2 regions of the Fusibacter sp. A1 genome follow, and region 1 is predicted to be linked to the other one. Evidence: a T-box and tRNA genes for the amino acid it is inferred to sense, from the RefSeq annotation. Region 1 holds a T-box; the other holds one or more tRNA genes.
The links. The T-box of region 1 lies ahead of metG (methionine--tRNA ligase). A T-box ahead of a tRNA ligase gene usually reads a tRNA of that ligase, here a tRNA-Met.
Positions count from the first base shown of each region.

Region 2: it encodes a tRNA-Met, which carries the amino acid that the T-box ahead of metG (methionine--tRNA ligase) is inferred to sense. The anticodon was not compared.

Region 1 is NZ_QQWI01000003.1:350,443-366,106, forward strand. Features, by position in the region: gene recU (Holliday junction resolvase RecU) at 163-714, shown strand; gene rsmA (16S rRNA (adenine(1518)-N(6)/adenine(1519)-N(6))-dimethyltransferase RsmA) at 693-1,568, opposite strand; gene rnmV (ribonuclease M5) at 1,561-2,112, opposite strand; gene DWB64_RS05645 (3D domain-containing protein) at 2,114-3,169, opposite strand; gene DWB64_RS05650 (TatD family hydrolase) at 3,178-3,945, opposite strand; gene metG (methionine--tRNA ligase) at 4,100-6,022, opposite strand; T-box leader at 6,072-6,296, opposite strand; gene DWB64_RS05660 (hypothetical protein) at 6,467-6,868, shown strand; gene DWB64_RS05665 (NAD-dependent succinate-semialdehyde dehydrogenase) at 6,913-8,346, opposite strand; gene DWB64_RS05670 (hypothetical protein) at 8,467-8,946, shown strand; gene DWB64_RS05675 (AbrB/MazE/SpoVT family DNA-binding domain-containing protein) at 9,168-9,410, shown strand; gene rsmI (16S rRNA (cytidine(1402)-2'-O)-methyltransferase) at 9,469-10,284, opposite strand; gene DWB64_RS05685 (tRNA1(Val) (adenine(37)-N6)-methyltransferase) at 10,289-11,047, opposite strand; gene DWB64_RS05690 (stage 0 sporulation family protein) at 11,102-12,046, opposite strand; gene DWB64_RS05695 (DNA polymerase III subunit delta' C-terminal domain-containing protein) at 12,039-12,995, opposite strand; gene DWB64_RS05700 (thymidylate kinase) at 12,988-13,692, opposite strand; gene DWB64_RS19555 (aminotransferase class I/II-fold pyridoxal phosphate-dependent enzyme) at 13,702-15,057, opposite strand; gene DWB64_RS05710 (hypothetical protein) at 15,047-15,529, opposite strand.
Region 2 is NZ_QQWI01000003.1:21,707-37,370, forward strand. Features, by position in the region: gene ftsH (ATP-dependent zinc metalloprotease FtsH) at 1-540, opposite strand, end outside; gene tilS (tRNA lysidine(34) synthetase TilS) at 641-2,023, opposite strand; gene DWB64_RS04125 (GNAT family N-acetyltransferase) at 2,020-2,859, opposite strand; tRNA gene DWB64_RS04130 (tRNA-Met) at 2,955-3,031, opposite strand; gene DWB64_RS04135 (Ppx/GppA phosphatase family protein) at 3,059-3,985, opposite strand; gene DWB64_RS04140 (S1 RNA-binding domain-containing protein) at 4,036-4,494, opposite strand; gene DWB64_RS04145 (septum formation initiator family protein) at 4,509-4,808, opposite strand; gene DWB64_RS04150 (RNA-binding S4 domain-containing protein) at 4,872-5,114, opposite strand; gene DWB64_RS04155 (HU family DNA-binding protein) at 5,288-5,566, opposite strand; gene mazG (nucleoside triphosphate pyrophosphohydrolase) at 5,681-7,123, opposite strand; gene DWB64_RS04165 (polysaccharide biosynthesis protein) at 7,133-8,716, opposite strand; gene DWB64_RS04170 (peptidylprolyl isomerase) at 8,857-9,846, opposite strand; gene mfd (transcription-repair coupling factor) at 9,856-13,353, opposite strand; gene pth (aminoacyl-tRNA hydrolase) at 13,362-13,919, opposite strand; gene DWB64_RS04185 (DUF302 domain-containing protein) at 14,041-14,433, opposite strand; gene DWB64_RS04190 (pirin family protein) at 14,435-15,256, opposite strand; gene DWB64_RS04195 (tetratricopeptide repeat protein) at 15,253-15,664, opposite strand, start outside.

The DNA.
Region 1 (15,664 bases):
ATTGTCATTGTAATTGAGGTGACGGATGTTGTCAACCTACGCATTATGTTTATATCCAAATTTGTACGGATTCAATCATCCAAGTCGCAATCTTCGAGAATCACTTGCAATAATCATTTGACTTATCTAAAATGAAACCATCACTAACAAAGGGGATGACATATGACTGTTTGGAAAACACGTGGCAAACGTGGCGACGCGCTTGAAGATTTGATCCTACTGAGCAACGACTTTTACCAGACCCACGGCATCGCCCGGGTGGATAAGGCTGCGACTCCGGTTACCGTTGTGGAGTTGGACGGCAAGGGTCTGATCACCAAGGCCTATTTTGAAAAAAAGGCGACCATCGACTTTTACGGCATCGTTCAAGGTATTTACATCACCTTCGACGCGAAGGAAACCCATCAAAAATCGCTGCCGCTAAAAAACATACATGCCCATCAGGTGGACTACATGCGCGATGTCACAAGGCAGGGCGGACTCGCCTTCTTAATCGTTCATTTCAAACACGACGACACCTATTACCTGCTCCCGTTCGAGCTCCTTGAAACCTACTACCAAAAAGCTCAGTTCGGGGGGCGAAAGTCCATTCCCTATACTGAAATGGCGGACGAATTCAAGATAAAGCGCGAAAAAAACGGCATCCTGGCTTACCTGAATGCCGTCAATGCCTATATCGATTGGAAAAATGCTCAGTCCAATGCTTTGAAGTAGTCGTAGATTTCATTTGACAGTCTACCAAAGGCGACGATGTCAAGATTTTCAGCACGTATGCTTGGAGAAATAGCTAGCTTCTCACAAATCGCCTTAAAGGCATCCTTATCGATACCCATGGTGGACGTTACTGTATTCAGTAACGTCTTTCTGCGTTTAGCGAAAGACGCCTTCACCGTTTTAAAGAACATTTCCCGAGAGACGACATCCACCGGAGGATTCTCTCTGATTTTAAGTCGGATCACCGAGGATTCGACATTGGGTTGAGGTACAAAAACGGTTCTTGGAACCTTAAAGAGCACGCTAGGCTCCGCATAAAACTGAACTGCCACAGAAAGCGAACCGTAGGTCTTGTTGTCCTTATCAGCACTCATCCTGTCAGCCACTTCTTTTTGGATCATCACGACGATATCCGACACAGGGATGCCGTCTTCAAGAAACTTCATGATGATGGGTGTGGTGATATAATAGGGAAGGTTGGCGACAACCTTCACTTTTTCACATTCAGAGAACTTTTCAGCGATCAGGGCTTTCAAATCGAGTTTAAGCACATCTTCCTTAATTAGTTCAAAATGCGGTGCACTGCCGAAATGGGATTCAAGTATCGGCCACAGCATTCTGTCGATTTCGACAGAAACCACTTTTTTCGCACGGTTCAGCAGCGCTTCGGTCAAAGATCCGATGCCGGGTCCGATTTCCAGCACGCCGTCATTCGGACCGATCTGCGCGCCGTCCGCGATATTTTCTACAATGTTGGAGTCGATCAGAAAGTTCTGCCCTAAACTCTTTGAAAAATTCACACCGTGTTGTTCCATGGTGGATTTTATATAATGAAAAGATGTTAATTTACTCATGATTATCCTCATATTCTTCAATAAATTTCAGTACGCGCTCGCGCTCTATCTGGTACTTGTTCAACCTTGCCAGAAACTGTTTTCCGTTACCGTAACCGATGCTTAGATGCTTTCCAAGCGCGATTCTCTTTGCCTTTGAATCCTCTTCCCCGACAAGCCCTAAAAGAATCAGGTCCTTGTTAGTGTAAAGAGTTTCCATACTGTCACTCTGCGCGTGTGCCCCCATCAGTGCGGACAAGATAGCTTGTCCAGAAGCGTTCTCCACACCTATATTTCCAGCTCTGGTTCCTTCTTCACGGGTGATGTAGGCTTGCTTGACATTGCCCTTTATGATCGCAGTGAGTTGCTTTCTGATCTTGTTTCCAACAAAATCCGGATCGGTGAAGATGATCACCCCAAGCGTATCCGCTGCAAATTGAATCCTCTTTATCGTGCTTTCCGATAAACCGTACCCGTGGGTGATGATGATCTGCGCGTCCACAAACTGTTTGATGTTCGCCTCGTCATCCCTGCCTTCGACCACGATGATTTCTTTTATCCGCATTTTATTTTCCATAACCGACAATTAAATGATCCTCTACCTTTTCATCGAGTACATAGACTCTGACATTTCGTCTTCCATAGCGTCTTGCTGATGAGTTGTCTCCAATAAACAAATCGATGCGATTTCCCTTGATGGCTCCGCCTGTATCCTCTGCGGATGAAAATCCATAATCTCTTGTGTAATCGAGCGACTCGACATAGAGCACGCTTCCAAGCGGCACTACCTTGGGATCCACAGCCACTACGCCGGGTCTTGCATGCGTTCCCGATCTTGTGATTCCATAAAGCGGATGGTCGGGATATTTCCCACAACTTGCGAACGACAGGTCATATGCTGTCGCCTGCATCGTATAAACCGCCTTCACGGCATATGGCGCTCCCGTAGGTGTGACAAATAGATTTTCTTTCCCCAACTGATAGACTCTAGAAGTCGGTAGACTGATCTGTGAGTCGCCGACGATTTCGGATTGGAACCACTGCCCGTTTTCCATATACTCGTTGATCTTGACGATTCTTTGACCGCTAGATCCGTCGCTCACCAGTTTGGTAGTTCCAGCTTCCAGTTCACTGCTGACTTTGTAAAGGATGGGCGCTGTCGTTTCAAGCACCTTTTCGCTGTGCTCTTTTTGCACACGGTCCAGATAGATGACTTCACCTGCTGCAACTGGAGCCTTCAATCCGGGTCTGACCCTATCGAGGTCTGTCAAGACGATATTCGCGTCCATCAGGATATCGGCGACCCGCCTGCCTGTCGTATAGACGGTCTGAAGATGTTCTCCTGTCTGGATGGTAACCTGCTTGGCCCGTTCAATGACAATCCGTTCATTTTTTTTAAGCTTATCCCCTAGTCCGTGTGATAATTTATCATAGGACTCGATAGTGACCTTTGAAAGCTCTAGAATCCTATCCACACGGTGATGTATGGTATAGACATCATAGACCACATTGCCGTCTTCAATCGTATAATGTGCCATCAGCACTACTTTTAACCCAAGACCGATTGACAACATGATACAGACAATCAGTATCGGAAGTTGCCACGGTAACCGCTTTTTCATCTTCTCACCTACTTGATTTTAAAAAACCGTTTTGCATTCTCTTTGGTTGCGGCTGCGACTTCCTCATATGTCACACCCTTTAGCTTGGCCATCTCCTCGCACACGAAATGAACATAGGCGGGCTCGTTTCTTCTTCCTCTAAAGGGCATGGGTGTCAGATAAGGCGCATCCGTTTCTATCATCAGCCTGTCTAGCGGCACCGCTTCGACCACTTCGTGGCTTTTTCTCGCATTTTTGTACGTCAAGGGTCCTGCGATTGAAAGATACGCGCCGAGTTTGACGTATTGCTTGGCAAGTTCTGCACTTCCGGAGAAGCAGTGCATCAAAACGCCTGTCTCAAAGGCCTGCTCCTTTTTCAAAATATCCAGCACATCCTGATTGGCCTCCCTGTCATGGATGATGATCGGAAGTCCCAAGGTCTGTGCCATCCTTATTTGTTCGATAAAGACTTGCTTTTGAATATCTCTTGGAGAATTGTCGTAGTGGTAATCAAGACCGATCTCGCCGATCGCCTTTACCTTATCCTCTTTGGCAAGCTGCTCGATCATCTCAAGTACCATCTGATCGACATCCTTCGCATCGTGCGGATGTACTCCGACCGCCGCATAGACCATGTCGTATTTTTTTGCAAGCTCCACCGCACGCTTGCTACTCGCAAGGTCGGCACCAGGATTCATCATCAGCTCGACCCCACGGTCCAAAGCTCTTTTGATTACCTGGTCACGGTCGTCGTCAAATCGTCTGTCATCAAGGTGTGTATGTGAATCAAAAAGCATAAGATGCTCCTCTCTTGTTACTATTAATATAGGCTGTACGTTTAAACAATGAATATTTTATCACAACATCATACTTTTAGCTAATTTCATTTCTCTCTTATCTTAAAATCGCGAAAAATAAAAAGGGCAGCTCGCGCTGCCCTAAACCTGTTAACTACGAAACGACCGTTCCGCTTTCCATATCCACATTTGCAAGTTTCAGCTTATCGTCAGTCGAAGCCGCAAGAATCATGCCTTGGGACTCGATCCCCCTTAGTATTACAGGCTTCAGATTTGCCACAAGAATCACCTTCTCGCCCACTAGCTCTTCCGGCTTGTAGAACTTGGAGATTCCAGAGACCACCTGACGCTTTTCGGGACCCACCTGCACCTGAAGCACCAATAGCTTGTCGGCCTTCGGATGCTTTTCGGCCGACAGGATCTCAGCGACCCTAAGGTCAAGCTTTGCAAAATCATCGATTGTGATTTCTTCTTTAAGTTCCAGCTTCTCAGGTTCTGGTTCCCCGTATTTCGCACGGATCGCTTCGACCTCTTCCATCTTTTTAGCTTCGTCCATACGGGCGAACAAGACTTCTGCCTTGCCGACGCTATCTCCCACCACGGTTCCGTCAAAGGAACTGATCGAGTCATAACTTGTGGTAGTCGCGTTGATCTGCTCGAGAATCCTATCGGCCGTATCCGGAATGAACGATTTCAATAGAATCGCAGAAATCCTGATCGACTCCAAAAGGTTGTAAAGCACAGTGCCCAACCGTTCCTTGTCCTCTTCGTTCTTTGCAAGGATCCAAGGTGTTGTCTCATCGATGTATTTGTTGCTGCGTCTAAGCAGCGTCCAGATTTCTTCTAGGGCGTCGGCGATTCTGTACGCATCGACAAGTTCTTCCACCTTTTTAGGGGTCTCCAGCGCAAGCGCTTCGAGTTCCTTGTCGAACTCACCAATAGCAGTCGGCGCCTGTATGACTCCGTCAAAGTATTTTTGAACCATCGCCACAGTTCTGTTGACAAGGTTTCCAAGCACATTCGCAAGATCCGTGTTGATTCTACCGATCATCATCTCGTAGGTGATCGTACCGTCATTGGCAAAAGGCATTTCCCTTAAGACGTAATAACGCACCGCGTCCACTCCGAATAGGTCCACAAGATCGTCTGTGAAGATCGCATTTCCTCTTGATTTGCTCATCTTATCCTTACCGACGAGCAGCCACGGATGTCCGTAGACCTGCTTAGGCAGTTCGACTTCAAGCCCCATCAAGATGATCGGCCAGTAGATCGTGTGAAAACGAACGATGTCCTTGCCGATGATATGCACATCTGCCGGCCAAAGTTTTTTAAACTGCTCGGAAGATCCGTCCGGATCGAATCCGATTGCCGAAATATAGTTTGAAAGCGCGTCGATCCATACGTAGGAGACATGTCCCTCATCAAATTCAAGCGGTACTCCCCAAGAGAAGGACGTACGGGATACGCAAAGGTCCTGAAGCCCAGGTTTGATGAAGTTGTTGAGCATCTCGTTCTTTCTGGCCTCGGGCCAGATGAACTCAGGATGCTTCTCAATATGTTCTTCCAGCTGTTTCTGATATTTCGATAGCTTTAAGAAGTAAGCCTCTTCGCTCGATTTTTGAACAGGACGACCGCAGTCCGGGCAGTTTCCATCCACAAGCTGTGATTCCGTCCAGAAGGATTCGTCAGGGGTACAGTACCATCCCTCGTATTTCCCCTTATAGATATCGCCTTTGTCATAAAGTTTCTTGTAGATCTTTTTGACCACGTCCTTGTGCTTGTCGTCAGTGGTGCGTATGAACTGGTCGTAGTCCACGTTCACAAGATCCCAGATTCTTTTAATTTCTCCCGCGATCTCATCCACGTGCTCCTGAGGCGTTTTTCCCATTTCTTCGGCTTGTTCTTGGATTTTTTGTCCATGCTCGTCCGTACCTGTCAGAAAGTACGTGTCATATCCCTGTTCCTTCTTAAAACGTACAAGCGCATCGGATAGAATCGCTTCATAAACGTTTCCTATGTGTGGAATTTTCGATGTATACGCAATCGCCGTTGTTAAATAAAATTTTCCCTTACTCATTTGACACACTCCTCGTTTTCATTCAAAAAAACAAAAAACTCCCAATCCCAATAGGGACGGAAGTAAACTCCGCGGTACCACCCTAGTTCTGCAAAGTTCGCAGCCCTCGTCGCAATGTGCATGTGTGCTAACGTTCACCAACGTTCTTACCTACTCGAATTTCAGTAAAACAGCTCCGGGGCCATCTTCAACACTTCATCGCCGTTATCTTTCACCAATTCGATAACTCTCTGTAGGACAAATCCATCTCTACTCTTCCCATCATTGCCTTTAAAGTGATTACAGTTTATCACAGCGCTTTGAGGATTGTCAATGTACTTATCCGCTTGAGGTGAAAACCACGGTCGATACTAGATATTTCTTTCTTTTAATGATATTTTGACTTGTGTACCTCACGATTGTGTGATAAAACTATACAGGACAAATGCTCAAGGAGGAAAACAATTGACAAAACGAGTGACTGAGATACTAAATGATTTAAACCTAAATAAAATCAGCAAGCTGTCTTTCCAAACGGAAGAAAAAAGGGTAGCTGTTCAATTCCTAGATAAATATGAAAGCATACACGATGTGGAATTCTCACATGTCGACACCTATTTCTTTTTAGATGAGAAATTCCTGGATTCCATGTATGAGGAGACAGGCATCAAACATCCGATCACTTTCTTTGACAACGGTTACGGAGAATTCGTGGCAGTAGACGAATACGAAGACGGCACACGAGAAGAAACCATGCTCTCCCAGCCCAACGTGATACTTAACACAGATGAAGCCAGCATTTTAATTGAAGCGAAAAAAGTGACTATCAACGGTGAAAGTTACCAGCTGCACGGAATGATGAGTTAAAACAGTCAAAACCACTCAAAGGGATTGAGTGGTTTTTTTATTGTTTAGATTTCAATTCCAATATATTTGAGCTGAAGGTATTCCTCAATTCCGTAGGTGCCGCCTTCTCTTCCATAACCGCTCATCTTAACCCCGCCAAAGGGCGCTTGCGCAGTGCTGATCCTTCCGGTGTTGATACCTATCATGCCGTACTCGAGCGCCTCAGAGACTCTTGTCGCACGGCTGAGACCTTCTGTGAAGGCATAGGCCGACAAACCGTATGGAGTATCATTGGCGATCCTGACGGCTTCCTCTTCCGTTTTAAACGTGATGATCGGAACGACCGGTCCAAACGTTTCCTCATTAGCGATGAGCATCTCACCCGTCACACCTGCAAGTACCGTCGGCGGGTACAAGAAACCTCCCTCGGTCACGTCCTGCCTAAATCCTTTACCGCCCAACAGGCAGGTCGCACCCCGATTTACTGCATCATCGACATGCCTTGAGATTTTGTCAAAACCCGCCTCGTCGATGATCGGTCCCATATCCACCGCCTCTTGTCCGTTACCGACCTTGAGCTCACGCACCTTGACAAGCAATCTTTCCGTGTAAGCCTCTACTATGCTTTCGTGTACGAGCACCCTGTTGGTAGCGATACAAACCTGACCACAGTTTCTGAATTTTGAATCGAGCGTTCCCTGAACCGCCTTCTCAAGATCCGCATCCTCAAAAACGATCAGCGGCGCATGTCCTCCAAGTTCGAGAGATAGCTTCTTGAGTGTTTTTCCTGCCTGACTGGCTAGAAGCTTACCTACTTCGGTTGATCCTGTAAATGAAATCTTGCGGATTCTCTCGTCATCCATCAACACCTTACCGATGAGCGCGGCATCCCCAGTCAGCAGTTGGCAGACGCCTTTGTCAAAGCCTGCCCTGTCTAGCAGCTCAAAGAACTTCACCGCAGTAAAAGGAGTCTGTTCTGCAGGTTTAACGATGACCGTACATCCTGCAGCGAGTGCGGGAGCCATTTTTCTGACAAACATCGCAAGTGGAAAGTTCCATGGGGTGATGATCCCGACAGGTCCTATCGGTTCTTTGAGCACCTTGAGTCTCATGCTGCTGTGCGTGGGTTCCAAAAGGTCGCCTTTTATCCTGATGGCTTCTTCAGCGTACCACTGCACATAGCTTGCGGCGTACCTGACTTCACCGATCGCTTCTGTGTATGGTTTTCCCTGTTCCTCAGTCATGATGGCCGCAAGCTCCGATTCGTGTTCGACCATCAGGGCATAAAGCTTTCTTAAAAGAACGGCGCGTTCATAGCCGTTTGATTTCTTGTAACTGCAAAACGCGTCATATGCGGCGTCGACCGCCTCTTCGCAGTCGCTTACAGACGCGCTGGCCTGTTCTCCTATCGCAGACAGCGTGTAGGGGTTGTTCACCGTAAATTTCCTATTGAACTGCGCATCTTTGAATTCGCCTTTGATATATAGTCTTCCGTTCATCGCAATCTCCTCTTTTTTTGTGTTTTAATCCAATTCTTAACTAAATTATACTAGAAACGTTTGAACAAGCAAATAATTAGGCATATACTGATAATAGAATAATTTTAGGAGAGGTGACTTATGAATATGTTTACACAATTGGCATCAAGCGACATGATGATTACCATTAGTATGAAGGACTTGCTTTTATCTGTGTTTTGGATCTTTATGATCGTCGCAGTAGGCATGATCATCGCCATTCTTTTTAAAGCTTATCAGGCGGTAAGGGATTTCAGGGCGATCGTAGCTGAAAATCGCGAGAACATCAACCTGACACTCAACGAAGTGCCTCAGATCACGAAGAATGTTCAAGAAGTGACGACCGAAGTGACACACGCCGCAAAAACGTTTAGACCCACAGTGGACAATATCGCCGAAACTTCAGAAAGCGTCACAGAAACCATAAAGAACAACAATCCTGTGAACGAAGCGATCGTCAGCGCGTACAAAACAGTCAATAACGTCCATAAGCTTGTCGACAGCTTTAGCAAGAAACACAAAGGCAAAGAAGAAGCCGAATTCGATATCGTTGCCGAAGTGATCAAACCAAAATCCGAGTGATCTTTTTTCGACCGAAACCTTACCTATTTTGTCAGTCTTTGTTTATTACCAGATTTTGAGGGTAATTAGATACTGAATCACTTAAAATTTAAATGATAAAGATTTTCAGTTCGGTTACTAATTAGTTTTTGAGTAAGTCTTGACTTTTTATGTCAATCTTGTTACTATTTTAAGTGAGAAATTTGTCGAGATTTGTCAAATTAGTTAAGGAGGAGAACATTATGAAATCAACCGGTATTGTTAGAAAAGTGGACGAACTAGGTCGTGTTGTAATTCCGATCGAGTTGAGAAGAACACTATCCATTGGCGAGAAAGACGCGCTAGAAATCTTCACAGAATCTGATACGATCATTCTTAAAAAGTATGAGCCTGCTTGCATCTTCTGCGGTCAAGCAAAAGGTGTTACAAACTTAATGGGTAAGAACATTTGTCCAGAGTGTATCACTAAGATTGGCAACTTATAATTCCAATTCAATCAGCAAAGGACAGCATCTTTACGATGCTGTCCTTTTTGTATGTTCCTTATCGCTCTTGGTTTGCAGTCGCCTTATAAAGCTCCTGGCGGTCAACTCCGTAAACTTTGGCAAGTTCTTTGACGACTTCCTTTTGTCTTTCACCGCCAAGGACTCTTTTGTGGACTTCATCAATGGCCTCTTCCAAAGTCATCTCTTCCTTGATTTCCTTATAGCCTTCTACAACCACGACGAACTCGCCTTTTGGCGGTGTCTGCTCATAGTGCCTTATGGCTTCTGAGACGGTCGTGTGGAAATAGGTCTCATACTTTTTTGTAAGTTCCCTACCAAGTGTGATGTTCCTGTCGCCTAGGACTTCGAGCATATCCTCAAGCGCTTTCAGAATTCGATGGGGCGACTCGTAAAAGACCAGCGTCGCTGTGATTCCCTTGAGTTTCTCCAAATGTTTTTTTCGCCTTTGCCTGTCTAAAAATCCCTCGTAATGGAAGGGTTGGGTCTGCATGTTCGAAGCGATCACTGCTGTGACAGCTGCGCTTGCCCCCGGCAAAACCGTGTACTCGATGTTTTCCCTAATACAGGCCTTGATCAGTTCCTCCCCAGGATCCGAAATACCAGGCATGCCCGCGTCGCTGACGAGTGCGATATCCATACCGCTTCTTAATTTTTCAATGATTTTTTCTGTCATCGCCTTTTCATTGTGTTCATGGTAACTGAAAAGATGCTTCTTTATTTCAAAATGATTGAGTAATTTTACCGTCACGCGTGTATCCTCGCATGCGATCTCATCCACAGACTTCAACGTTTCGACTGCTCTGTAGGTCATATCGCCTAAGTTTCCGATAGGCGTAGGGCAAATATAAAGCATGTTGTCACTCCTTTTCTCCAAAGACGGTGATACTCGCATTCCTATAGATGGAGTAGATCATCTCGGTATATCCACCATCCTCATCATAGACGACAATCGGATCCTCGAACTTTAGCTCGTGGTTGCCATATTTCACAAACTTCATCAGCATGATATTGGGTCTGGAATTGAACTTAGGCTGAACAAACTGGATCCGTTTGGGTTCGAGCCTCATTTTTCTTGCTATCTCCACGATATCCACCAGTCGGTCCGGTCGATGTACCAGGTAGAACCTACCGTTGGGCTTGAGCACGTGGAATGCGGCTTTAAAGATATCCTCTAAGGAACAAGCCACCTCATGTCTTGAAATCGTCTTATAATCCGATTCGTTCTTGATTCCCCCGTTGACTTTAAAGTAGGGTGGGTTCGATGTGACCACGTCCATACATCCTTTTGAAAAAGTGGTCGGAACCTCTTTTATGTCGCCGGTCACAATGGTGATTCGATCTGAAAGCTTGTTGTGCTTCACAGTCCTATCCGCCATTTCAGCCACTTCGGCTTGTAACTCGACTCCTGTGATATGTTTCGCATCGGATTTTCCTACGATCAACAGGGGAACGATTGCGGTACCTGTTCCAAGATCCATCACTTGGTTGTTTTTTCTTATTTCAGTCCAATTGGCAAGCAACACGGCGTCGATGCCGAAACTGAACCATTTCTTGTTTTGAATGATCTGAAGTCCGTTTACTTGCAGATCATCCAGTCTTTCACCGTCTTTTAACATGCTACCACCTCATAAGAAGAGACTCTAAGTCTACCTAGAGTCTCTTCATGATCGTTACTTATCAAAAACCTCATCCGGTTGATCTTCAACTATTACGGTTTCATCTGATTTTCCCTTGCAGTTTCCGTCCTCGCAAGATTTTTTTCCTTGCTTGACACGTTTGCGGTCTTCACGAAGGATTAAACTGTTGTGATACTCAAAAAAGTCATCGCTGAGTTCTGGATGGCCACTTTTGGTCTGGTTGCCTGTCAGTAATTTTACCTTCACCATCTCTTTAAGTACGCTTACATTGAACACGACAGCCGGTCCGTCAGGTGTCTTGACCGTCTCACCCTGCTTAGGAAGTTCTTTGTTGAGCTCTCTGTAGGTATCGTACTCATATCGTAGGCAGCACATGAGTCGTCCGCAAATTCCCGAAATCTTAGTCGGATTGAGCGAAAGGCTTTGATCCTTGGCCATTTTAATCGAAACGGGAACAAAATCACCAAGCCAAGTCGCACAGCACAGCTGATAACCGCACTGGCCTATTCCGTTGAGCATTTTCGCTTCGTCGCGCACTCCGATTTGTCTAAGTTCGATTCGAGTTCTGAAGATCGACGCAAGGTCCTTCACCAGTTCTCTAAAATCCACTCGTCCATCCGCTGTAAAATAGAATATCACTTTATTGTTGTCGAACGTGTATTCCACATCCACAAGCTTCATGTCCAAGTTATGTTCTTTGATTTTCTCGACGCATAGTTCAAAGGCGTCAAGCGCTTTTTCCTTGTTTTGCTCGTGCGCCATCGAATCTTCTTCCGTTGCGATTCTGACCACCTTTTTCAGTGGTGACACAAGCTCTTCTTCCGCGATTTCCTTGATGCCGACAACCACCATGCCAAACTCGATACCGCGGACCGTTTCGACGATCACACCGTCATCTTTTTTTATCTCGAAATCACCTGGATCAAAATAATAGATCTTACCAGCTTTTTTAAACCTTACTCCTATGACCTTAACCATTTACTGCCTCCTGTATTTTATACAGCATAGCTTCTGTTACCAGAATATAATTTTGCTGACGTTTAATAGCGACTTTTGCTTCTTCAACCGCACCCATGGATTTTGTGATGCATGGGATACTTAATTTCTTACTACATTGTATCATGCTTTCGCGCTCAGCCCCAAGACGTAAATATTCGCTTGAAACTCCTTCTTTTAAAAGCAACACATCCTGTAGCCAGATGAGTATCAGGTCAAGCAGGTCGTCGCAGTCGTTTTTCAGATTTTCAAATACAGGTACCAGCGGCAACCATTTTTCAGGCTTATTCATCAAAAGGCCGCAAAGCAACTGGTACAGCTCTCTTACTCCTTTTGCAAACACATCATCTGTTGACCATTTCAGATACTTTCCATAACTCCCTTGGGCGATGGAAACCAGTTCATGATCAAGTTCCATGTTGTCTTTCTCGATCAGTTCTAGGATGCCCTTGTCAGGAATCGGATTGAATGCGATTCGTATCACACGGCTTCTTATGGTAGGAAGCAGACGCGTGATGTTGTCTGCGATCAGGATAACCATAGCATGTCCCGGGGGTTCTTCAATCAGTTTGAGCATTTTGTTTTGTGCCTGCTCCGTCATCAGGGCGGACTCGTCGATGATGACAATTTTCATATCGGAAAGATAGGGTTTTACATGAACATATCCATGAATCTCATCTATTTGCTCCGTCTTTATGGATGCGCCCGTTGGAGCGACCACCAATATGTCCGGGTGGTTGCCCGATTCGAACTTCGCCCTTAAGGCTTCATTTTCTCCACAAAGCAGATATTTTGCCAGCGATTTTGCAAAGGTGAACTTTCCTATGCCTTTGATGCCTTCAAAACAATAGGCATGCGCATACCGGTCCTCGTGCACTATTTGCTCAAAATATTCTTTTTGCCTTTGATGTCCCATAATCGAATCAAACATCGCTGCGCTCCACTTGAAAACGTTCTTTAAGCAGTTTACCCACCACACGGTAGATATCCTCATGGATGGCGTCAATGGGTCTGAACTCACGATCTAACATGCATTCGATCCTATGCCATCCAAAGAGCTCGCCTATATGCTTAGACGCCTCATAGGCGCGACTGAGGTGGCTGTGGTCTCTTTCATGAATGTCCTTTACTTCCGAACCGTCTATCTTGTTCGCTCTTTTCTCGATTACTGCAATCGAATGCTCTACAGGAACATCGAGAAAGAAGGTCAAATCAGGTCTAGGAATACCCATTAGCTCATATTCGAAGTTCTCCAACCACATCAGAAACTTATCCACTTCCTCCACACTCTCGAATTTAGTGGATTGATGCACCATGTTCGCAGTGGTATATCTGTCAGCTATGACAATTCCGCCTTCAGCGTAAAAATCAGACCATTCCTTTTTATAGGAAGCGAAGCGGTCAACCGCGAAAAATACCGAGGACGCGAACGGGCTCACATCATCCGCATTTTGACCGAAATCGCCTTTCAGGTACATTTTCACAAGGGCGGAGGACTCGCTTTCATAATTTGGAAACGAAACCAGTCGCACAGGATAACCCTCATCGGTCAATCGTTTTAGCAGTCTCTTGCTTTGCGTTTCCTTGCCGCTTCCGTCGTTTGCTTCTATCGTAATTAAAAGTCCCATAATCTCTCCTCATCTACTGACAACTCTGATGTTCTCTCTTTCCATCTCCATACCGATGATTTCATGATGGTCGCCCATCAGTCCCCTGATGATTGTAACGTGTTCCTCAGTGATCAGTTCACCAGGCATGATAAGTGGAATACCCGGCGGATATGGCACGATTCTCTGGGCAGCCACTTTTCCAGCCGCATCATCTAGGTTGACCACTTCCTCACAGAGTCTATCTAGTTGGTCCTTGTCGTAAAGACGTATCGGTGCCGGATACATCACCCTAATCGGCGCAAGGGGTGTTTTCATGACCACGCCATCAAGTACATCCGCAATGGCTTCAAGTTCGGCTTCTGTATTCATGATACTTAAGTACAGCAGAACACCGCTATGGTTGCTTAGCTCACAGTAGATGCCATGGCTTATGAGCAGTTGGTTGATCTCATATCCTGTATAACCTACAGGAGCGGTATGCAGCCAGATCTTAAAGGGATCATCCTGCTCTTTTACTCCACTTAGCCATCTTTTTAATCTAGTAGCCTTAAGTTCCACGATATGGCCGAAAAGATTGTCTTGCCTCTGTCTGTTGTCGACCATATAATGGATGGCTTCGTCTATGGAGGCGATCAGCACATAACTTGGTGAACTCGATTGCAATATCTTCAGATACTCGGTAACTCCCGAATAGCATCTATGCGCATTTTTAAAATGTATCACACCTGTCTGGGTCATCGCGGGCAGGGTCTTATGAGTACTTTGCACAACGATATGCGCCCCCATATTAAGCGCGGAAACGCGACTTTTAGAGCTGAAATTAAGGTGTGCGCCATGCGCCTCGTCGACAATCACGATGCCTTCTCTTTTATCCATCAGCTCGACTACAGAACCAAGGTCTGTCGTATAGCCGTAGTAACTCGGAGAAGTGATCACCACGACCTTAATCGATTCGTTCTTCGCTAAGCAGTCCAGTATCGCCTGTTCCTCATATCCCTCAATGGTTCCGCTCGAACTCCAGATCGGCCCGACCGTCTCATAGGTCAAACCTTTCAGCATACAAGCGTGGTATACAGACTGATGGCAGTCTCTTCCAACGAGAATTTGCTCGCCTCTCTTTGTCGATCCCATGATCGCGGCGAGTATTCCAACCGTCGATCCACCCACTAAAAAGTGCGTGGCATCACTTCCATAGGCATCCCTTGCATGATCCATCGCTTTTTTTATGATTCCCGTGGGATGATGTAGATTGTCCGTTCCCTCAATTTCTGTAGTATCCATCTTAAGCAGATTTCCACCATGGATACGCTTATATTTATGTCCAGGCATGTGTGCGGAAATCAAATCCTTCTTCAGGACCTTCATCAGGTCATCACGAAACATGTTTCGGTACCAAGCTTTCCAAATAGACTCTGATATCCTTTTGCGGTTCTATGATGATCTGTCTGACCCGACCCTCTTTTTTAAAGGTCAATACAAGCCAATGTTTCTTATTCAAGCTGTTTGTGAAGATATCACGCTTTGCGATTTTTTGCTTATGATAGGCTTCCACATTGATGACTTCATCGGGTTTCATGGTAATAAATGCGTGGTTCGATCTTCCTACCACTCTTTCAAAAACCAGGTCATCCGCCACGATACGGTAGTGGAACTCCGCAAGTCTGAAGTAGATGAGCTGGTAACAGAAATAAACGCATGCGATAAACATGACGAGCGATCCCAAGGACCGCACAAGAGGTGAAAACCCGATAAGGACGATATCCACACCCTCTATCGCCATCAGCAGCAAGATGATTGCGATAAGTATCCAAAAAAAACTTATTGATTTCTTTTCAATCGACTGTTTCAGTAACATGTAAGCCTCCAGTATGTGGTTTATCTACGTCTTCTCTTTTTTGGGGAACGTGTTTCAGGCAGTGCATGATACCAAAACCACATCACTAAATATGCGAATACAAATACGATGATTCCACCTATTAAAAGATTCACT
Region 2 (15,664 bases), 330 kb from region 1:
CTTCAAGAAGTCTACGATTTCTTGCATTTCTTCTTTTTCTTCTTTAAGTCCCGCTACATCATCAAAGCAGATTTTCTTTTGGTCTTCGTCTTTGTGCAGCTTAGCACGCGACTTGCCGAATGACATGACCTTGTTGCCTCCACCTTGTGAGTTCTGCATGAACAAGAACCAGAATACGACAAAGATCAGTACCATGAAGATCATCGGTAAAAGGTCTAGGATGAAAGGTCTGGCCTGAGGCGCATCGCCATCAAGCAGTAGATCCGTATTTAAGATCTTGTTATAAAGCTCTTGACCGACCGCTTCTTCAAGTGTGGTCGGCACATAGGATGTAAACGCGCTACCTGAATCTAAAACACCTTGAATCTTATTGCTCTCAATCTTAATGGATTTGACATTATCCGATTCTAGATGCTTGATGACATCAGAAATCGCCAATTCCGTTGTAGTTTCCGTCTTTTCAGAAAAGAAGCTAACCACTAATAAGATCACCAGGAATATGACAATATATACCGTGGCTCCCTTAAAAAACTTCCTCATATTTATCCTCCTCGAATTGCTAAAATTCATAATATACGTGTTGTAAGAAATACTTCTGCACTTTGGAAATCCTTTATATTCTATCACACTTAAAAAGGGCTCACAACGATTGGATGGTAATCCTCACAAAATCACCTGTTTTTTTTTGACTTTGCGCATAAATCGATTTTCTTCTTCCTACCACCCAAAGCACTTCATCACTGCTAGCTATAAGCGGTACAGATGCTTTCTCATCTGCTGAGAGTTTTAAATCGATTAATAATTTTTTTACACTTTTACTGCTTCCACCCATACCTGCCAGTCGTATTTTATCTTTTTCACGTCTGGTTCTGATCAGGATACCTTCCTCAAAGACTGAGCGCTCTATGACCATTTCATTCGCATTTGAGGCGCCGGCTTCGTCCACGCTTTCTACGACAATCCGAAGTCCCCAGTCTTGCAGCTCATGCGTGCCCATACTTAAGCGTTTATCCGCTTTCAGACCGAGCTGATCGAACCGGGACTCGAGCATGAACTTGACATAGTTTCCTCGATGTTCGAAACGAATTCCATGAAAATTCATCACAGAACCGGTTCTCCCCGCTTCAATCCAATCGACAAGGGCGTCGATATGCGATTTAAGCACGTTCTTCACATGACCGTTCTCAAAGTCAAAAATATGTCTTAGCACTCTTCTTTGAATCGCTTTTGATTCACTTAGGAACATCTCCCTATCAACATAGTGATGTTCGTCCTTTGTTGTCACCAGCTTAGCATAGGCCTCGCCGGTAATCCGGTCAAGCACGGAGACATCCTCAACGACAAGTTGACTCAACTGATTAAGATGAGCGACTATTTGTGGGTCATAATCCCTTTTAAGGAGCGGTAGCAGCTCTGTTCTGATTTTATTTCTTGAAAACCTTGTATCCGAATTGCTTTTATCTTCTCTATACGGTACTTTGTTTCTGATCGCATATTCGAGTAGTTCAAACTTAGTGAGGTTTAACAGCGGTCTGATCTTAACTCCGCTCTTGTACCTGATACCTTTAAGTCCATCAAGTCCTGATCCTCTGAAGAGGTGCATCAAGACTGTTTCGGCCTGATCATCCATATGATGTGCTGTTGCCAAATGGGTATACCCCTCTGTTTTGGCCAGCGCATCGAACAAAGAATATCTTATGGACCTTGCCATCTCCTCAAAGCCTTTGCCTTGAGCACTCGCGATTTTTTCTATCGGCCTTCTGTAGCTGTAACAGGGAATTTGATTTTCCTTGCAGTAGTCCTTCACAAGCACCGCATCGCCGATGGCTTCGTCACCGCGGTACATATGGTCCAGGTGGCAAACTCCGATTGTAAAACCGCTGCTTGGGCTCAACACCTGAAGCATGTCGAGCAAAACCATGGAATCCGCTCCACCACTCACCGCAATCAGAATTTTGTCACCTGGTTCAACCTGACAGTTTTCTTTAAGAACCTCTAGAACTTCATCGATTGAACTTCTCATAATGGCTCACCACTCAGTTCATAAACAAACGTATCCCGATTCACATCACCTTCTGAAGAGAATCCCTCTTTCTTAAGAGCGTGGATGATCTGTTCATCATCGCTCATGATATGGATCCCTTCACGGTGCGAAAGAAGCGCCTTATCGATGGCAAATGCGACAATTTCTTTCAGATGACCTGTACTGAACACGACCAAAGATAAGATATTGTCTTTGGCATGTTGAGTCGTCAAAACGAAATAATCTCCTTCGATATGATAAAGGTCCCCCCTTGACTGACATTCGGCAAGTATGGATGCTGACACACCCTTAAATACCCAGTCCATGCCAATCATTCCACAACCTAGCCCCTTCTCTTTCAAATAGGCCAGACATGCTGAAGCATCACCTTTTATGATTTCTACTGTAGGCCTGTATCCGCTTGCTTTATCCGAGATATCACAGTATAAGGCTAAAAACTCGCCTATCCGTATGAATCCCATTTGCTCGATGATGGGGATGCTGTGGTTCAAATAATAGGTCGACAATCTTATTTTGACAGGTTTGAGTTTCTTCAACGACTCAAGCTGCGCTCTTGCAATCATTTTTCCGATGCCTAGCTGCCTGGCTTCCTTCGCGACCCTCAAACCTTCCAACCAGTAGATTCCATCGCCAAGATGAGTAGTGCGGGCAAGTGCTACAGCGCGACCTTCATGCTCCGCTACAAGCAACTCGCCTTCCTCATCACTGAGCCAGTGGTCGATCACATGATGAATGTAATCGTAACCGTCCCAGGTATCCTTCGTAAATGCAAGGATTGCGTCCTTATCCGTTTGTTTTGCGAATCTGATCTTCATAAGCATGCCTCCACTTTAGCACCTGAATATGAATACGATATGAATAAATTTAAAAAAGCCTTGTTGCAGGCAACAAGGCTTTTACTTTAAAGATATGGTAGCGGCGAGTGGACTCGAACCACCGACCTCTCGGGTATGAACCGAACGCTCTAGCCAACTAAGCTACGCCGCCGAATACCTTTAGTAGTATACACGAGCCTTAATTACATGTCAACAACTCTTTGAAAATTGCTCCCTCAAGATTATCATAATCACTGACCGCAACCTCCTCGATGGATAGCTTTTGCATGATCTCATCCATGACGGTCGCTCCAGCTGCGATGATGTCGGCACGTTTTGGCATTAGTCCCGTCATCAGAAGCTTCTCATCCAAACTTGCCCGTATAAGCCTGTCTGCGAGTCCGCTGATCGTCCTTCTCGAAAGCTTATGATTTTGAATTCTATCGGCATCGTACTCATCCATCTTCAAGTCCATCGCTCCTAGTGTCGTTATCGTGCCACCGATTCCGATGCATGCACCGATTTCAAACTTTCCAAGTTCCTCCATGATGCTATCTATCCCCCTGTCCACATCCGTCCTGACAGGTTCGAACTCGACTTGACCGCTTTCGTGTTTAAGGGCATGTCTGTCGGTCATCCTCACCGCTCCGATGTCCAAGCTGTGTGCGAACAGAACCTTTCCGTCACGGGTTCCGACAATCAGTTCTGTCGAACCTCCGCCGATATCGACAACCAAGAACGTATTCGCATCCGATCCCGCTCCGAGGGCGACACCCATAAAGCCTAAATTCGCTTCTTCGACCCCTGTGATCACTTGAATATCAAATCCGGTCTCTAGCTTGACCAGGTTTACAAACTCGATTCGATTCGAGGCGTCTCTTACAGCGCTGGTCGCAAAAACAGGACAAGTGGTCAGGCCGTTTTCAAGAAGGATGCCTTTATACGCCTTTAACGCATTCACGGTATCCGTCATCCTTTTACCGTCAAGGGCTTTGGTCGCGTCGACATCTTTTCCTATCCTTGTCATTTCAAGCTTCTTTTCTTTCCAAACAATCTTATCACCACTTAGTTCGCATAGCAGTAACCTCACTGAGTTTGTTCCAATATCGATTGCGGCTTTTATCATCCTTGACTCCTTAATATACAGAAAATCCGAAGCTTCAGCTTCGGATGTTTTTACTCTCTACCACTTTGATGCCCGTTTCCTCGTCTTGACTTAGAGGACTTCTTTACCCCTTTTAGATTATCATCACTTGTTTTGATGAACTGGGACAACATGGATTCAAAGTCATTGCCTCTTCCCTTTGGTCGCTCATAACTGTCCTTTGAACGATCCGCATGATACTCTGTTTTAACTTTTTCGGAAGGTTTTTTTTGACTTGGAGTCTTTAACGGATCGGGTTGAGCTTGTGCTTCTTTGATGGATACGCTCATCTTGCCTTTATCAAATGAGATCACCTTAACGGTAACTTCATCTCCAACAGAAAGATGGTCTTCAACTGATTTGACATAGCTGGCACTAACTTCTGAAATATGACATAATCCGGTCTCTCCGGATTTGAGCTGAACAAATGCACCAAATTTAGTAATGCTGACTACCTTACCTTTTACAATCTCACCAACGGCCGTTGCCACAATGCCCCTCCTTCTTACTCGGGTTTTTCTTTAATAATATATTGGATTTCATCTTTTTTTATCATTTGAAGCCGTTCTCTTGCATACTCTTCTATCGCTTCGTCGGAACCGAGCGCGTCTACTTGAACACGCAGCTCTTCCACTTCAGCGCTTAATGTGGCTTTCACCTCTTCATAATGCTTCTGGTCGTATGCCATCTCCTTCAACTTGATTTCCTGATTCGTCCACACAAGCAGGCAAAGCACCGCAATGATAAGAACGCCCAAAAAAACAAAGCGGTTTCTTCTGATGATTCTCAATTTTTTTTTAGCCATCATATCACTTCCCATATAACTTATCGGTAACTTGGCCTTAAAATTTATAGCTGACTTTCAAATTTATTGCAATTGTTTATACATTTCAAGAGCTTCCTCTTTTTTTACGTGTTCACTTAAGCTCAATACTTCATATTTACTTGTACGGTTTCCAAACGTAATTGTGATGATGTCGCCCAACTTAACCACATGACCTGCTTTAGCCACCATATCATTAACCATGATACGCCCCTGATCGCAGGCATCCTTGGCAATCGTGCGCCTTTTTATGATCCTTGAGGTTTTTAAATATTTATCCAATCGCATAATCTCTTCCTCTTAACTTTCTAGTCGAGTAAAAGACATAAGTTCAATCATATCTTTTCTCAGTTAATAACAATCCAATTATACAACAAGATGCCAGTTCACACCACTGACTATCTGCCTATAGTTATTTTCCCCAAAGAAAAAAGCAGCTGGTTGGCTGCTTTTATGTAATATTATGCGTTTACTAATTCTTTAAGAGCTTTACCTGCTTTGAATACAGGAGCCTTTGAAGCTGGGATGTCAATAACTTGCTCAGGATTTCTTGGGTTTCTGCCTTTTCTTGACTTTCTTTCTCTTACGTCAAAAGTACCAAAACCTACTAATTGAACTTTCTCGTCTTTTGCAAGCGCCTCTTCTACAGAGTTCATGAATGCGTTAAGAGCAAGTTCTGCGTCTTTTTTAGTAAGACCTGATTTTTCTGCAATGCTAGTTACCAATTCGGCTTTATTCACAATAGTACCTCCTTAAAGTATTTAAAATGCATGAATAGCAATAATCGCTATCTACATATTAGCTTGAAATATCAGTGTTTTTCAAGTCTTTTTTACAATTTCTTTAGAAAATTTTCACTTTTTTGCCCGTTCCCATGCTTTTTCGAGCATTTCCAAGTCAGAATTTTCCATTTTTCGCCCTAAGCTAGTGAATTCCGCCTCTACGCGAGAAAATCGATCGATGAATTTGTCAGTCGCCTGATGAAGACATAATTCGACATCCACCTGTAATTTCCTTGCAATATTGACAACTGTGAATAATAAATCGCCGGTCTCTTCCGCTATCCCATCGCTGGATTCATTTTTAAGCGCTTCTTTGAGTTCGTCGATCTCCTCATGCAGTTTTTTGAACACTGGATCAAGTTCCTTCCAATCGAATCCTGCTTTTGAAGCTTTATGTTGAACCTTGTAGCTTCTAAAAAGTGCCGGCAGGCTCTTACCGAACTTCATCATCGTATCGGTGACCGTCTCATGTTTGTTTTCTTCTTTTTTTATCGCTTCCCAGTTGTCTAATACCTCTTCACTGTTAAGAGCTGTGATCTCACCAAACACATGAGGATGTCTCGAAACCATCTTTTCACAGATTCCATCAAGTACCTCAGCCATGGCGAAATCGCCGTTTTCACGACCGATTTGAGCATGGAAAACGATTTGTAGCAAGAGATCTCCCAGTTCTTCCTCAAGTGCGAAAAGATCACCCGAGACGATCGCTTCTGCGACTTCATAAGCTTCTTCTAAAACATAGGGAGTCAACGTCACATGAGTCTGTTCCCTATCCCATGGGCAACCGTTCTCGCTTCTCAGGAGCTTCATGATTCTGACAAGATCATCATAGGACGCCCTTTTAGTCGCCTTGTTTTTCAAGACAACTACAGAAGTCAGGTGGTCATATCCCTGATATCTGTCGAGCTCATAAAGTGGAAGGTGGACAATTTCTTCAAGTTCAGGAATGCCTACAGCCTTGAGGACGACCACAGGGTGGTCATCCATGTACATTTCAGACAGCCAAATCTTGAGCTCTGAAGCGACAATAGCGTCATAACACTGTATGCAGACCATCGCATCATCATTGGCGGCATACGCCTGGTCAAGCTTTAGACAGTCGACAATCCGCATTCCATCAACAGGATCGACTCCAAGCCTTGTGATGATCGCATCCAAAAAGCTGGTCCCGTGGACCACGCGAATCATGTCTGCGCCGTATTCGCTCATCAGAAGCTGAACTGTTTTTTCAGCCACAAAGGGATTGCCTGGTATGGCATACGTGATATCCGATATTTTCAACTTTTCGAGTATATCGTTCTTTATTCCCTGGTAGACCTCATCGAATTCTTCCGACGTCTCATAGAGGTAATCATAACTTTCAAAGGAGACACCCATCTCTTTAAGGGAGTCGATCACCGGATGTTTATCCGTTCTCAGGTAGACGACTTGACTCTCCTTTAACACCTGCATGGCTTCCATCGTCAAATAATTCAGATGCCCAGGCCCTAATCCCACTATGGTAAGTTTGTTCATGATTTTCTCCTATCTGACGAGCTTTTTCAAAATGCGCTTACCTGGTAAAAATGCCAGGTCATCCGCATCCAACGCTTTTATGACGAACAACATCACTCCATAAACCACGACACCTGCGACAACGCTCAGTGCTGTAGAAGTGACATTTCCAAATTTTACTATTAGAAGTATATAACCGAAATGCACCGCCACACCCATGACAATCGATGCGATAACAGGCTTTGCGATGGTATGGGTGATAGAGAATTTCGGTTTGATTTCCTTAAATACAGCCATGACATTCAAAACCACAGCTACAGAGAAGGCGAGAATCGTAGACAATCCGGCTCCTAGAATATTGATTGAAGGAATCCCTACAAGAACATAACACGCGACAATCTTAAAGGCCGCACCGATCATCAGATTCCTCGCAGGGGCATGTTGTTTACCTATACCTTGCAGGATACCAGTCGTCGCTTGGAACAAGGATAAGGCTATCAGACTCAGGCTCACCACCTTCAGCACGTTTGGAGCAAACTGCACCACACCGTCAAGGTTCGGCCATAAGAGGCTTAGGATAGGTCCTGAGAGTACAAATAGACCGATCGCCGATGGAACACCAAGCAGAAGCGCCACCTTCATTCCGGTTTTCACCGTATTCTCAAGACCTATTCTGTCATTGACAGCCTTTAGTGCGGACACCGCCGGCAATAGGCTCACCTGAATCGCAGTAAACAGGATCTGAGGGAAGTTGACAAGGGATGCTGCATAGAAGGCGTGATAACTATAGAATGACTTGGCAGTTTCACCATACCCGATGTCCTGCAGCCTATTGATGATGATAAAGGTGTCTATCATGTTGACAAGAGGCATTACAGAAGCACCTATCGTTATTGGAATCGCAAGGAAGATCACCCGCTTTATCACCGCTTTGTTGTCTCTTAATCTACCGGCTTTCACTTTAGGAATATTGTTCTTTTTTCTAAAGTTGCGATAATAGAAAAACAGCAGGATGGTTCCCAAGATGGCACCGAACGTGGCAGCGAAGGTCGCTCCGGCAGCTGCAAACTCAGCACCGTACGGAATCAGCACGATCGCAAGCACAAGACCTGTAGCAACCCGTCCTATCTGTTCGATGATTTGAGAAAGTCCAAATGGCGTAAGGTTGTGATGCCCCTGGAAATACCCACGATAAGAGGACATATAAGACACGAAAAACAGTGCGATCGCAATCGCCTGCATCGAATAGACCGCTCTTTCATTGCCCGAAACCGAGGTAAGCACAGGAGCCAGGAAGAAGAGTATCGTCATTGTGCTAAGACCGATAAGCGTCATCACACGCCTCATGAGTCCAAACAGCTTCTCAGCTTCAATGATCTCTCCTCTGGCTTCATGTTCAGAAACCAGTTTTGCGATCGCCGCCGGAAAACCGGCCGATGAAACGACAAGCAGCCAATTGTAGTATGGATAGACAGACGCCACGTAGCTGGATCCTTCTTCACCCAATATGTTGCCAAGCGGCACCTTGTAGAAAGCACCGAGAATTTTTACGATGATACCTGCAACACCAAAAATCAGCGCCGCATTTACGAATGATTTATTTTTTTGACTCATGATTTTCCTCATTTTATACTCTATCGAAATTAAGTTCCACAGTACATACAATAATACACCAATTCGATATTGAAAGAAAGGTCTACTAAAAAGTAAAGAGCCAAGTGTTTTCACACCTGACTCCCAAACAACTGATCCGATTACTGCCCGATTAATTCATCATGTCTTTCAATGGTCGCAGCTTCCATCAGTTCAGCAACCTTCTCGTGGTATGCCGCTTCAATTTTAGCCTCCATCAGATTTTGACGGATCGCGTTGATTTCTTCTTCGCTCACTTCGTTCGCTCTCATGTCGGCGATTGTCTGACGATTGTCGACTTTGATGATGTGGAATCCGAACTGGCTTTCAACAGGTTCTGAAACAACACCGACCTCAAGCTCGAATGCCGCATCTTCAAATGCAGGAACCATCTCTCCACGCATAAAGAATCCAAGATCACCACCAAGCGCTCCGCTTCCTGTATCTGTCGAAACTTCAGCAGCGATCACTTCAAAGGCTTCTCCAGATTTGATTCTTGCGATCACCGCATCAGCTTCTTCAAGCGTAGCCACCAATATGTGTCTTGCGCTCACTCTTGCAACCATCGCCTCAAAGGTTTCATCATCGATGCTGTCTGTCTCGTTGACAGACGCCTCTAGGATTTCAACAAATCTAGATGCATATAGTGAACTCTCGATCTGAGACTTGATAAACGCCTCGTCGATACCGTTCTCTTTATAAAACGCAGCTTGTTCTACGTTGTCTTTCATTTCAGCATCGTAGTATTTCTGATAGGCGTCTTCAATTTCAGCGACTTCGATCGCCTGGTCAAGTGACTTCACATACTCGTATTTAAGTACGTCTAAAATCATATTGTTCATAATTTCAACTTTGATCAGTTCGCCAAGCGCTTTTCCGTTATATTCTTGTGAAAGTGCGTCTTCACCGTAAATTTCAATGTAGTTTCTTTTGACGATCGCGTAAGTTTTTTCAAAAGCCTCTAGTGTGATTTCTTCACCATCGACTACAGCTAAGATATTTCCTACCTCATCCTTATTTGTCGCATTTACATCATTTGCCTTGTCCTGACTGCATCCTGCCATCATTAGAACAAAGACCAAAATTAATACTACTGCTACTGAACGTTTCATTTTCCTCTCCTATGACTGTGCGTTTTGTGCTTTAATCTCATCTAAAGCATCTATAAATGTTTCAAGTATTTGAACTGTCCTATTTAAGACTTTTGTAGGATCGTCTTTTATCTTGATAAGTCCGATATCAAAGCGCGGTATTTCTGCACCGACAAATTTCAGTTCCTTATCATTATACGCATCAAGCACAATAGAAATCAACTGCGGATTGACTTTTGTATTCTGACTGTAAACTAATTCTACAAATCTTTCCTTTTGAGCCACTTTTTCAAAGCCCAGCAGCATCGCCATACTGCGGATGTATCCGACAAGGATGAGATTCATCACAGAAGTCGGAATTTTACCATATAGGTCAAACAGCTCATCTTCAATATTCTCCTTATCCTCCTTGTGTCTGATGGAAGATATTTTTTTATAAAGATCGATTTTGAACCTCGAATCGGTGATATAGAATTTTGGAATATAGGCTTCACACGGTACTTCGACAGAGGTGTCGATCGATTCCTCCACCTTTTCGCCTTTCACTTTGCTGACCGCCTCTTCAAGGAGCTTGCAGTAAAGCTCGTACCCGATGGATGCCAAGTGCCCATGCTGCTGCGATCCCAACAGGTTCCCGGCTCCCCTGAGCTCTAGGTCCCTCATCGCGATTTTAAAGCCCGACCCCAAATCCGTGAACTCCTTTATCGCCTTCAACCGTTTTTCAGCGACTTCAGACAAGACCTTCTGCTTATCATAGGTCAAATAGGCATAGGCAAGCCTGTTGCTCCTGCCGACACGGCCTCTTAGCTGATAAAGCTGGGAAAGACCTAGATGGTCCGCGCGGTTGATGATGATGGTGTTCACATTGCTGATGTCAAGACCCGTTTCGATGATCGTGGTGCTCACAAGCACGTCGAACTCATGGTTCATGAAATCGAGCATCAGTTTTTCCAGCACATGTTCGTTCATCTGTCCGTGGGCATAGGCGATTCTGGCTTCTGGAACCAGCCTGATCAGCGACGAAGTGACATCATCAATGTCGTTCACCCGGTTGTGCACAAAGTAGACCTGGCCACCGCGGTCCATCTCCCTCAGGATCGCCTCCCTAAGGGCTCCCTCCTGATAATCGAGCACATACGTCTGTATCGGATACCGGTCTTCAGGCGGATCTTCAATAAGACTCATATCTCTTATTCCCACAAGGCTCATGTGAAGGGTTCTGGGTATGGGAGTCGCCGAAAGCGACAGCACATCGACTGTGGACCGGATCAACTTGATTTTTTCCTTATGTTTGACGCCGAACCGTTGCTCCTCATCGATGACAAGTAAGCCAAGGTCCTTGTACTTCACATCCTTAGAAAGTAACCTATGGGTTCCGACGACAACATCGTAGACACCTGTGCGCAGTCCTTCAATGACCTCTTCCTGTTCCCGTTTACTTCTGAAACGGCTTAAAACTCCGATTTTTACAGGATACTTTGAAAATCGGTGGATCATCGTATTGAAATGCTGCTGCGCCAAGATCGTTGTCGGGACTAAAATAGCAACCTGTTTCGAGTCGTTGACCGCCTTAAAGATCGCACGCATCGCAACTTCTGTCTTTCCATATCCCACATCACCGCACAGAAGACGGTCCATGGGTTTTGGTTTTTCCATGTCCTTTTTGATCTCGATGATGCATTTGAGCTGGTCGTTGGTTTCCTGATAGGGGAAACTGTCCTCGAACTGCATTTGCCATTCGCTGTCGCCTGCAAACGCATAACCCTTTCGACTGTCCCTTTCGGCATACAGCGCGATCAGGTCGTCTGTCATATCCTCGATCGCCTTTTTGACCTTCTGCTTCGTCTGCTTCCATTCGTTCGATCCAAGCTTGCTCATTCTGACATGCTTGATTTCATTGCCCAGATATTTTTGAAGCGTGTTCATCTTTTCGACAGGCACATAAAGGACGTCGTCACCCTTATAGGTGATCTTCAGAAAGTCCTTTTTTTGTCCGTCGACTTTAAGCTGGAACACCCCTTGATACTGGCCTATACCATGGGCTTCATGAACTACGAAGTCACTGATTTCAAGTTCCGAAAAGGCTTTGATCGCCCTTGCATTCTTAATGGGTTTTCTTCGTTTTAGTTGTTTTCCGCCGTAAAGCTCATACTCAGTCAGTACAATTTGCTTGAAGGTGTCTATCGAAAAACCCGAAGTAAAACCTTTATCGATGATTCTGACTCTTTGGTCATCCTCTTGTATGTCGTCTTTGTTTTCAACACCCTCCAGACCCTGGTCGGACAGCCATCTTAAGATACCCTGCGCCTTTTCGGCGCCTTCGACCATGATCCAGATCCTGTAATGCTTGGCGATCCAGACCTTGATATCTTTAGCCGCAAGCTCCAGCTGCTGATGGTACACCGCAGCCTCTCTAAAGTGATAATCGATGATCGACTGAAGCTTGAGATGCCCTACGGGTGTTTTAAGTCCTGTGAATGTAACAAGCCTGCTGATTTGACAGCCGTTGAGCCATTCGCTGAAAGGCAGCAGCAGGTTTCCCTGTTCACCGACGACTTCGCCTCGTTCAAGGTGGCTCTTAAACCGGTCTTCCCAGTCCTCGTATTTTCCCTTTACACGGTCTGAAAGTCGGTTGAAGCTCCACGTGATCAGCAAGGTGTCATCGATATAGTCGAAGATGGAAAAGGGGGTCTTCAACATGACTGGAATCAGTTTGAACCACTCATCAAAGTGAGTCCCCGATTCCAGCTGTTCGACAATGAGTTCATACCTGCTTTTCTGTTCAGGCACCTTGCATCCTGAGGCAAGTTTTTTGACCCTCTCTACAGCCGAAGTCCTTTCCCTAGTGCTCAAAAGACCTTCTCTGCAGGGTCTGACCACTACCTTATCGACATTCCCTGTCGATATTTGCGTGTCTATTTCAAATGCTCGTACGCTATCGATTTCATCGCCGAAAAACTCGATCCGATGGGGATGGGAGTACCTGGGAAGGTAAACATCGACAATCCCACCACGCACGCAGAACTGCCCTTTTGACTCGACCACATCCACGCGGTCGAATCCGAAGGATACCAGTTCTCTGATCAGTTCCTCAAGCTCCATCTCATCTCCCATTTCCAGTGAAAAGGGACTCGTCTTGTACAGCTTGTCAGAAACCATCGGATGCAGCATCGCATCTGCTGTCGTTAGAATCAGCGCGTCTTCATCCTCAAGAAGCGCATAGATGGATTCGAGTCTTTCATACTCGATTTGATGGGAGTGGGAATAGGTGTCGAAAAAGGTCAGTTCCAATCTCGGCAGTGTGTGGATCGTTTCGATAAAAGGCTCCAGAACCTCTTTTGCCTTTAGGACATCACTTTCGTTTTCAAGAACGACGACCGCTCTTCTGTGTTCTTTTACAAGTGCGATCACATTAAAGAGAAAGGCACTTTCTGTAACGCCGAAAACCGCAGTAGGAGTAACTCCACTGCGGATGTTTTCTGTTAACGTATTGAATTCGACCGAATTTTTGAAAAAATGTTTGAACATAACCACACCTAACCGTTGTAGCGATTCATCGCCAGGTTCAGGTCGTCCTTGACCCAGGTTTCAATCGCTTCCACACTTCGTATCACCGCTTCTTCCATAAGCGGTATCTCGTCTTTCTTAAAACCGGATAAGACAAACTTCTCCAGTGGAATCACAGCGGATTTTCCGACGCCGATTCTTATGCGGGGAAAACCGTCCTGCTTAAGTAAGAAGATGATGTTTCTCATCCCGTTGTGCGTTCCAGCGCTTCCCTTGGGTCTGATTCTGACCTTTCCAGGATCCAGGTCGATATCATCGTACACTACGATCAGATTTTCGAGCGGTACTTTGTAGAAGTGAAGTAGACCCACCACGGATTCTCCGCTTAAGTTCATATAGGTCTGCGGTTTTACCAGCACGACTTTTTCACTGCCGATCGTACCTTCTCCGATAAGCGCCTTGTGTTTATGCTTTTTTACCTGAATGTGATGCTTCTGAGCCAAATAATCGATCGCTTCAAATCCGATATTATGCCTTGTCCCACTGTATTTACTACCTGGGTTTCCTAATCCAACAATAATGTACATCCTTCACCCGACCTTTTTACGTCATTTATTCTTAACAACACAAAGAGAGCGACTTTTAAAAAGTCCCCCCTGTGCTGAGTTGATCCGGTCATTATTATACCACATTCACCTGTAATAATCCCTAAAGTATTGTTTTTGTATTCTGAAGCAAGCTTCTTAGAGCCTTCTCCACCGTTTCAGCTACGACTGCGACTTCACTTCCACCTCTTGCTGTCATGTCGTCCTTAGGGGATAGAAAGCCTGCAAACACGTCGCCCTTCTCTTCTCTTACGACAACTTTGCATGGCAGCGTATACGCATACCAGGTATCTTTTCCGATTACGCCCTGTGCAAGCGCGGGTTTGCAGATTTCAAGAAGCGTCGCCCTTGTGTCGATCGGATACCCCTTGCTTTTGAGCACCTCATGAAACTCAAGTTCGAATAGTATTCCAAAACCGATATCCGGCAGATGCTTTTTAATCACTTCAAGGGTGTGCTCGAAGGACAAATCGCTCTTATGTTCATGTACAATCATTTCATTCACCAATTAAACCTTTCTTATAGTCATCAAAGGCTTTTGCGATTTCCTCTTTGGAGTTCATCACAAAAGGTCCGCCTTTTACCATCGGTTCAAGCGTCGGTGGGCCGCTAAAATAAATGCAGCCGCCATCACTGCTCAGTTTTATGTGAATGGGTTCATCCGCCTCCACGACCACAAGATGCTTCGGATCCACCCATTGGCCGCATACGGACATTCCGCCGTCGTATACATAGAAGAAGTGTCTTCCGCCTTTTGTGATCGGTACGGTCATCACCTCTTCGTGCTCTGCCATGATATCAAATAATAGTCCGTCAAAGTATCCGTGGTCGGGACCATGCCGCCCTTCAAATTCTCCTGCGATCACTCTCACCGTGATTCCACCATGGCCGATAAGAGGAAGGTCTTCCGGTTCGACCTGGTCATACATGGGTTCAACCATCTTATCCTTTTTAAGTAGCGACAGCCAAAGCTGATAGCCCCAGATTCCCTCCTGTGACTGCTCTGGCATTTCAGAATGTAGTATGCCTCTTCCCGCTGTCATCCACTGAACGGCATTCGCTCCTATCACACCCGAATTCCCTTTCGAATCCTTGTGTGCGATTCTTCCTTTTTTCATATAGGTTATCGTCTGGATTCCTCGATGCGGATGGGTTGGAAATCCCTTGATGTAATCTTCTGGATTGGTGCTTCTGAACTCATCGAACAAGGGCACTGGATCCACTGAATCCACATAAGGATTTCCGATGATACGAAACACCTTTACGCCAGCTCCTTCTCGTACAGGATATGCAGGATGAATCTCAACGATTTTTTTCATGCGCGAACCTCCTCTGTGAGTCTATAAAATTTTCTGAAAAACCTTAAGTTATTGAAATCCTCGTCATACTTGGCCTTGATGACATAACTAGGATTGTCTTTAATGGCACTTTCCAGATGTTCAAGCGCTTCGGTCTTATGATGGGTCACCGCCATAAGCTTTGCAAGCAAGTAGTGGGCTTCCGCCTGATGTTCGTCGATCCTTACAGCGACTGTGAGCATCTCGGCACCCTTTTGAAACCGTCCTGTTCTGCATAGTGCGTCGCCGTAATGGGTGTAGACAGACGCGTTGTCCATGCCACCAAAGAGAAGTTCCTCCGCATAACTTGCACGTTCCTCGTTTCTTTCAAGCCACTTGAGCAGTCTCATGATGTTAAAATGTACTCCATTGTCCTGTCCACCGAGGGTC